Regions from separate parts of the Azospirillum sp. FG154 genome, predicted to be linked through region 1. Evidence: predicted binding sites of a transcription regulator. Region 1 holds the regulator's gene; the other holds the start of a gene.

The links. Region 1 encodes LexA, which represses DNA repair genes until DNA is damaged. Its sites were predicted from a motif close to ATGTTCTANTTTGGTTC; they were not measured.
Region 2: a site for LexA is predicted at 2,425-2,441, ahead of ACODS4_RS05000 (ImuA family protein). Genes of this name have one in related genera too.

What each region holds. Positions count from the first base shown of each region.
Region 1 covers NZ_JBMDKF010000003.1:306,714-311,078, reverse strand. The annotation lists gene ACODS4_RS05610 (GNAT family N-acetyltransferase) at 1-314, shown strand, start outside; gene moaC (cyclic pyranopterin monophosphate synthase MoaC) at 311-820, shown strand; gene ACODS4_RS05600 (molybdopterin molybdotransferase MoeA) at 804-2,033, shown strand; gene lexA (transcriptional repressor LexA) at 2,166-2,873, shown strand; gene ACODS4_RS05590 (ComEC/Rec2 family competence protein) at 2,878-4,365, opposite strand, start outside.
Region 2 covers NZ_JBMDKF010000003.1:184,639-189,003, forward strand. The annotation lists gene ACODS4_RS04990 (error-prone DNA polymerase) at 1-84, opposite strand, end outside; gene ACODS4_RS04995 (Y-family DNA polymerase) at 138-1,646, opposite strand; gene ACODS4_RS05000 (ImuA family protein) at 1,600-2,397, opposite strand; gene ACODS4_RS05005 (endonuclease/exonuclease/phosphatase family protein) at 2,785-3,894, opposite strand.

The sequences.
Region 1 (4,365 bases):
TGCGCTTTTTCCTGGCCCGCCGGGACGGGGCGGCGGTCGGCTGCGCCGCCCTGCGCGTCGATCCGTCGGGCTATGGCGAGGTCAAGCGCATGTTCGTGTCGCCGCAGGCGCGCGGCGGGCGGATCGGCGAATCTTTGCTCGACCGGCTGACCGAACAGGCCCGCGTCGAGGGGTTGAGCGCGCTTCTTCTGGAAACCGGAATCCACCAGCCCGAAGCCGTGGCGCTCTACCGCAAGGCCGGTTTCGTCACGCGCGGCCCCTACGCCAATTACCCCGACCTCCCCGAAAGCCTGTTCATGGAGCGCCCACTGTGAGCGGTTTTACCCATTTTGACGCCGAGGGGCGGGCCGTGATGGTCGACGTCTCCGACAAGGCGGACACCGAACGGACGGCGACCGCCGCCGCTGTCGTGCGGATGCGGCCGGAGACGCTGCGGCTGATACTGGACGGCGGCGTCAAGAAGGGCGACGTCCTGTCGGTCGCCCGGCTGGCGGGCATCATGGGGGCCAAGCGCACGCCGGACCTGATCCCGCTGTGCCACCCGCTGGCGCTGACCTCCGTCAAGGTCGATCTGCGTTGCGACCCCGACCGCGACGCCGTGGACGTCACCGCGACGTGCAAGCTGAAGGGACAGACCGGCGTGGAGATGGAGGCGTTGACCGCCGTCACCATCGCCGCCCTGACCGTCTATGACATGTGCAAGGCGGTGGATCGCGGCATGACGATCACCGACGTCCGTCTGCTGCACAAGGCGGGCGGCAAGAGCGGCGTCTGGGGCGCCCACGATGATTCCCTCGGTCGCGATGCTGTCGGTCGCTGAGGCGCGCGCCCGCATCCTGTCCGCCTTTTCCGCCCTTCCGGCGGAAACCGTCGCCTTGCCCGACGCGCTGGGCCGCGTGCTGGCCGAACCCGTGCTCGCCCGGCTGACCCAACCGCCCTTCGACGCCGCCGCGATGGATGGCTGGGCGGTGCGCGCCGCCGACGTCGCCAAGGCCGATCCCAACCGCCCCGTGCCCTTGCGCCGCATCGGCGAATCCGCCGCCGGTCACGCCTTTTCCGGCATTGTCCGCGCGGGCGAGGCGGTGCGCATCTTCACCGGCGCGCCGCTGCCCGGCGGGGCTGACGCCGTGGTGATGCAGGAGGATTGCGAGGCCGACGAAACCACCGTCCGGGTTGGCCGCGCCGTCGCCATTGGGCGCCACATCCGCCCGGCTGGATTCGATTTCGCCGAAGCACAGGAGTTGCTGCCCGCCGGGCGGCGGTTGACCGCGCGCGACGTCGCGCTCGCCGCCGGGGCGAACGCGCCCTGGCTCAGCGTGCGGCGGCGTCCGCGCGTCGCCGTGCTGGCGACCGGCGACGAAATCGCCCTGCCCGGCGATCCGCTGGGGCCAAGCCAGATCGTCAGCACCAACGCGCTGGGCCTCTGCGCCCTGGTCGCCACGCAGGGCGGAATCGCCCACAATCTGGGCATCGCCCGCGACACCGCCGACAGCGTCGCCGCCATGGCCGCCGGGGCGGCCGGCTGCGATCTGCTGGTGACGACCGGCGGCGCGGCGCAGGGCGATTACGACCTTGTGCGCGACGTGCTGACCGACAAGGGCGTGGCGCTGGACGTCCACGCCATCGCCATGCGGCCCGGCAAGGCGCTGATGTTCGGGCGGGCCGGATCCGTGCCGCTGCTGGGCCTGCCCGGCAACCCGGTCTCCACCGGCGTGACCGCCGTGCTGTTCCTGCGGCCCATTCTGCGGGTTCTGCAAGGGCTGCCGCCCGACGAGACGCCGGGGCCGCAGCGCGCCCGCCTCGCCACGCCGTTGAAGGCCAACGACCGGCGCGAGGATTATCTGCGCGCCGCCCTGTCCACCGACGCCGACGGCGCGCTGGTCGCCACGCCCTTTTCCCGGCAGGACAGCGCCATCACCTCGCTCTACGCCCAGGCCGATTGCCTGATCGTCCGCCCGGCCCACGCTCCGGCGGCGGCGGCGGGCGACATGGTGGGGATCGTTCCGCTGTCGGGCGGCGCGCTCAACCTCTAGCCGGTGAAACACCCCCAACGTTCGGTTATGCGGCGTTCAGACCTCTTGACGTTCTGCGGGAACCAAACTAGAACAGAAGCTAACGTTTTGCTTTTGTTCTATCAATGGTTTGGCGACCGCCGGGAGGCACCAATGCTCACGCGCAAGCAGCATGAATTGCTGCTGTTCATCCACGAGCGTCTCGGCCAGGGCGGGGTGTCTCCCTCGTTCGATGAAATGAAGGACGCGCTTGGGTTGAAGTCGAAATCAGGCATCCACCGCCTGATTACCGGGCTGGAGGAGCGCGGCTTCATCCGCCGCCTGCCCCACCGCGCCCGCGCGCTGGAAGTTCTGCGGATGCCCGAGGGGGCGGAGGCCGCGCGCGCCAAACAGGCGGCCCGCGCCAAGTTCCAGCCCAACGTCATCAAGGCCGATTTCGCCTTCACCGGGCGCGAGATCGCGTCAGCCCCGGCGGCGGAAACCGTTCAGTTGCCGCTCTATGGCCGGATCGCCGCCGGAACGCCGATCGAGGCGTTGCGCGACCAGTCCGCCTTCGTCGACATCCCGGCGACCATGCTCAGCCCCGGCGATCACTACGCGCTGGAAGTCTCCGGCGATTCGATGGTCGAGGCGGGCATTCTCGACCATGACACCGTGGTCATCCAACGCTGCGACACGGCGGAAAACGGCTCCATCATCGTCGCGCTCGTCGATGACGAGGAGGTGACGTTGAAGCGCCTGCGCCGCAAGGGCAACACCATCGCCCTGGAACCCGCCAACGCCGCCTACGAAACCCGCATCTTCGGCGCGGATCGCGTGCGGGTGCAGGGCAAGCTGGTCGGTCTGGTCCGCAAATACTGAACGGTCAGTCGCGCGGCGCCCCTGACGGCAAAGCTGGACGGGGAGGAACGCTTCCCGTCCAGGGACGATCCCCGCGCCGGTCGCGCACGCTGTCCACCCGAACGCCGTCCGCCTCCAGATAGAGCGCGTGCGCCCCCTCCTGCCGCAGGCGCCAACGGTCGATGACCAAGGGCGCCCGGCAACCGCGCGCCGACACCGGGCCAATCAGCGCGTCAACCGTTCCGCAATCCTCGTCCAGCGCGTCGGGCAGGCGGATGAAGGAGACGCTGCGGCCATGCGCGCGGTAGAGGCAGCCCAGCGCGTCGCAGCTCAGCCGGTCGTCCACCCCGCGCCCGCTGAGCGGCCAGGGCGGCGCCGCTTGCGGCTCGCCATCGCGCTGCAACCAGCTTTCGCCCGTGCGCCCCTCCGCCTTCGCCGACAGGCTGAGACGGCCCGACGCCGCGCGCACGCCCATCAGCTTGCCGTCGCCCGACACCAGAATGTCGGGGCGTTGGACCAAGGCCGGTGTCGCCAAGCCGCCGATCACGGCGACCACCCCCAGCCAGCGCCAGGGCCGCGTCCAGGCGCACAGCCAAATCCCCCCCAACACCACCGCCACGAAGCCGCCCGCCGACATCGCCGGAACGGTGATGGACGACCAGGGCAAGCCCGCGAAAAACACGGCGGTCGCGATCACCGCGCGGTCGCCCCAATTCATCGCGATCAAGGCCGGGGCCTCCAATCCAAAAGGAAGCAGGGCGTAGGCGACGAGGCTCCACGGCATCACCCAGAAGGAGGTGATGGGAATGGCGATCATGTTGGACAACACGCCGTAAAAGGCGATCTGCTGAAAATGGAACAGCGAAAAGGGCAAGGTCGCCAGCGTGGCGATGACGCTGGTCAGCACGATGCCCCCGACATAGAGGACCGACTTGCCGAACCAGCCGAAACCGCGCCGCCACGCCGCCAGCGGCGCGCTGATTCGCTCGAACGCCGCGATCAGCCCGACGACCGCCGCGAAGGACATCTGAAAGCTGGGGCCGAGCATCCCTTCGGGATCCATCGCCGTGGTGGCGATCCCGGCGAAGGCGACCAGACGCATGCTCAGCGGGTCGCGGTCCAGCATCACCGCGCCCATAATCATGCCGGTCATCAGAACCGACCGCACCGTCGGCAGCGGCGCGCCGACCAACAGGGTGTAGGCCAAGGCCGACAGGATGCCGAACAGCGCGGCGATCTTCTTGATCGGCCAGCGCAGCGCGATCCAGGGCGACAGCGCCAGCAGGGCGCGCACCACGTAAAAAAGAATCCCCGCCGCGATGCCGACATGCAGGCCGGAAATCGACAGCAGATGCGCCAGACCGCTGAAGCGGAAGGCGTCCATCGTCGCGTCGGGAATGGCGAACTCCTCGCCGTTCAGCAGGGCGGCGGTGACGCTGGCCTCGACCGGATCGGCGATGGTCGCCGCCACCCGCGCCGCGATGTGGCCGCGCGCCCGCTCGAACCAGATCGC
Region 2 (4,365 bases), 120 kb from region 1:
CGCTGGGATCCCCAGGGCCGCGGCCTGTGCGAACAACTCCTCCGCCGATGAGGCGCCGCGCAGGAAGCTGAAGTGGGTGGTCACCTGGAGCTCCGCGTATGCCGCGTTCGAGGAGCCAGGACGACAATCCGCCCCGGTCATCCAAACAGCCCATGGATGAACCAACGTATCGGACCGATGTCCGGGGATCCTTCCCAGGACCTATAGAGCCAGAAGCGCTCGCCCGCATGGTCCTCGACGGCGTAGTAGTCGCGCGCGGCCGCCATCTCGCGGTCGCGCCGCCACCATTCCCCATGGATGCGCTCCGGACCATCGGCGCGCTTCACGAGCCGCCGGACACCCCGCCAGGTGAAAGCCATCGGCGGGTGATCAGGCATCAGGGCCAGCGTCTCGATCGGCTCCGGCGGCGACAGAAGCCGTCCCGGCCGTGGCCATTGCGTTGGCCAGCCAGTCGGCACCGGCGGTGCCAGGGCCGGGATGCGTATAACCGACCGCTCGGGGACATCGCTCTCCACCGGTGCGCACCGATAAAGCCGGTTATGGCCGATTCGGTTGCCTAGGACATCCACCAGCCCGGCAATGGAGGCCGTGTCATCGGTCGGCACGAGATCGGCTCCGGCGGCCAGCAGGCGGCCGACCTCCTCGGCCGTTAAGGGCTCGGCAAGCGTGGCCGTCAAGATGGCGTTTTCGATGCCGAACCCAGGGTCGACCTTATCGACACGCTCGACCAACAGACGGATGAGGTGCGCCGCGCTGCGGACCGGCTTGGTCGTCCCGACCCGGATGGCCTGCATCGTTCCATCGACCCGATGCCAGAGCAGGTCCAGCGTTCTGGCGCCCAGCCCCCGTTGCTCCAGCTGCTCGCAGAGGTCCGTCACCAGCGCCACGATGACGGCCTGGAGTGCCTCAGCCGTGCTGATGGGTTCGACCAGGCTGCGGCGGGCCTGGACACTCTCGGACGGGATAACGGGTACGATCGGTTCGGTGACGCGGCCGAAGATCTGGTCCAGCCGTCGGCCGGGGAGCGGGCCGAACCGATGGGCCAGCGGCGCGCGGGGCGTTGCCTCCAGGTCACCGATGGTCTCGAAGCCCAGACGCCGGAGTTCCATCGTCATCTCTGGCGGCAGCCGCAGGGCGGCGAGCGGCATGGCGGGCACGGTCTCCAGCGCATCGTCCAACACACACACAGGCCGGTGGCCAAAGCGCGCGATGGCATTGGCGGCGCCCGGCGTACCGGCGACCGCGGCTCGTGAGGCGACGCCCATTGCAGCAAGGCGGCCGACCAAGTCATCGAGCAGCTGGCGCTCGCCGCCCATCAGATGGCTGGCGCCGGTGATGTCGATCCACAGGCCGTCCGGCAGGTCGACTGACACCATCGGGCTGTAGCGGAGCGCCCACAGCGCCAGCCGGTGCAGGCCCTCGGCGTCGGCCTCGGGATCGGCGTCGGCGACCATCAGGTCTGGTACCATTGCCCGCGCATGCGCGAGCGGGATGCCCCGTCGCAGGCCGAGCCGATGGGCGGCCATGTCCACGGCCGTGATGATGCGCTGGGCGCCGGTCGACGCGACGACGAAGGGCTTGTCGGTCGGCTCGTCGGTGTCAGGCGCCGATCCGGAGCCCGACCCGCCGTAGCGGTTCTTCGACAAGCGTGCCCTGGCGCGAAGCCGATCCGTCGGCCAGGTTGGCAAGTAGACCGAGACGACCCTCCTCATCGCAGCCCTCCATGTCCCACTCACCGGTCCCACCGCCACGACACCGCACCAGTTCCACTCGCCATCGCCTTCGGCCGATACCCGGCGCTGGCAGCGGGCTGGATGGCAGGGCCGAAATACGCCATCGGGTGACGGCGGCCGTAGGCTGGCCGACCTCGGCGGCTGCCGCGGCCGGGCTGCGCCACCGGCGCAGGATGATGGCTGTGACCCCAGAGTGCTCGGCGGCGATCTGCATGCGTCTGGACGCCACCATCGGCAGCTTGGCGAGTTCGCCGACCACGGCGGCCAGCCCGCGGTGGTGCAGGCCCTCTTCGACCAGCAGAGCCAGCGTCTTCTCATCCGGCGCCTCGGCGTAGATGACCCGGTTTGGGTTCAGGCCGACCTGGGAGAGCGCCGGGGCGAACAGGTCCGATGCCCGCAGACACCAGAGCACCGGCCCTGTCATCCTGGACAGGATGCCTGCGACGAAAAGCGTGGCCGCCGCAGCGTGGATCACTCCCAGGTCGCCGCCCTCGGCCACCTCGTGCACGGCCCCCAACGCCAGCCCGCCGCTTGGCAGCCGATCGTTGATCTCGGCGAGCCCGAATGGGAGCACGCGCATGACGCGCCGCTCGCCGCGTTCCAACTGGCGGATGCGGTTGCGTAGGTCCTGAAGGGCAGGTCGAGGGGACTGGTCAGGATACATGTCTCTTGAGACAGGTCGGGAAGGATTATGTTCCCTTTTTGTTCCTCAGAAGCCGGACATAAGTCAAGACCAAGCCTGCCTCGGCCAAGTTTTGGGCAACGGCGCCAGGTTGCTCCGCATTCCTGGGGATGAACATGGAGCCAGCTTCAGGAGCGGAATCCCGGTGCGAAGAGCCGTATCTCTGGTGGGAGGTCGGAATCCAGGCGTCCATGGTCGATGCCGGGGCAGCACCTGATGAGGAGATAAAAGGCGAAGAAGGCTTATGGATTATCGCGGATGGATTGCTGGGTACCGAGCGACTCGGATCCAGCCATCGCCGCTCATTCGGTGATGTTGATGTTGCTGCCCCTAAAGCCAGAGTGCCGACCCTCTAAAGAGCGTCCAGAACTAGAACCACACCTTCACCGGACAATGGTCCGAGATGTTCGCAGTGGGATCGGCAACTACCTCCGGATACCGCTCAAACCGGAAGTCGACCTTGATGTCATCCTTGATGCCGATGGGCCTTGACGTTACCTCGTCTTCCTCAAAATGCGTCCAGGTGACTTGACGAGGAAGCGTTTTTCCGCCTTCGCCCAACTCTCGGTAGCCCAAGCCACGCCGTTCGATGTGAGGTGGCCTGCCCATATTTGCCTGTATGGCGATGCGTCCGGCCAAGGTACGGGAAGCCAGAACGAAGTCGATCTTCGAAACCCGATTGCGGCCGCGCCAATAGTAAGTCCAGTTGTCGCCGGGTAGGTGTGCCTCGAGCACATCGGTCAGGTGTGGGGACCCGACAATCGGGGCGATGTAGGGGCTGGCCGCTACATCGTTGAAGTCTCCCACCACTGCATAGAGAGCAGAGTCGTGACGCCCGGCGAACCGCTCATCGACATGACGGGCGACCGCTTCGGCCTGAGCAAGTCGACGTCCGTGGCTGAGGCGAATGCTGTTCACCCGTTCCTCGTCCGTGGCCTCACCCTCATGCATCACCAGCTTTGACTTGAAGTGGTTGACGAGCAAGGTGAGCGGTTCACCGCTGTCCAGCAGGACAGTAACCTCCAGGCAGTCGCGGCTGAAGACGCGCAGACCGTCCGCTCCCACTTGGTCGAGGTGGGTGCGGATTTCGACTATGGGAAACCGGGACAGCAGGCCGACATCGATATTCCGTGGATCGTAGCCATCGATCAGCAGCCGATAGGGGTAAAAGTTCCCGAAGTAGTTCTCGTTGAGCAGGCGTATGGCATCCAGGTTCTCGACCTCTTGAAGGCAGAGGATGTCAGGGAGTTTCCCATCTGGCTCCCGCAAGGCACGGTCGGCAAGTACGCGGCGCTTCTCGTCCCACACGAAGAAGTTTCCAGCGCCGAGCTTTTTGAAAGGCTTCTCTGGCAGATAGCCAATCGTTGCCACCTCAGTGGCTTCAATCTGCGATTTCCGGGAAGTGTCACCTGGAAAGGTGCTTTGGAACTTATAGCGAAGGAAGAAATTGTTGGCGTTGAACGTCGCAAACGTCGGCATGATACCTCCGTGCAATCGGACGCTGGAATCGCTCGACAACCCTAGCACGACTGGCAAGTTGTTTTGATGACAATCTCCATGGACGACTTCAAGAGCGATGACGTGTCGGCTCTTCCGGCCGAGCGTCATGTGCTGGGGTAACGGTGGAGCAGCGTTTCAAATCAGCCTGCTGACCATCTTCGCCCTCAGGGTTTGCCGATGTCAGCCTAACGGCGCGGAACGGTGCAATGATCGGTACGACCATCCAATGCTCTTCTGCTGTCCACCGAAGCCGTGCGCAGCATACTGGAAGGAGCAAAGTCAGGTCTCCGAGGTCTGCATCGGTGTACCGGGCGCTTCCATGCATTGACGGTTTAGCGCTCCGCAGCATCAGGTGACGAGAGGACTGACTTGGCTCCCTTGGCATGAACTCGTGCGAAAAGGGTGCAACCGTCTAAGAGGGTAGGGCGGCCGAAATGCCACAGTGTGTCG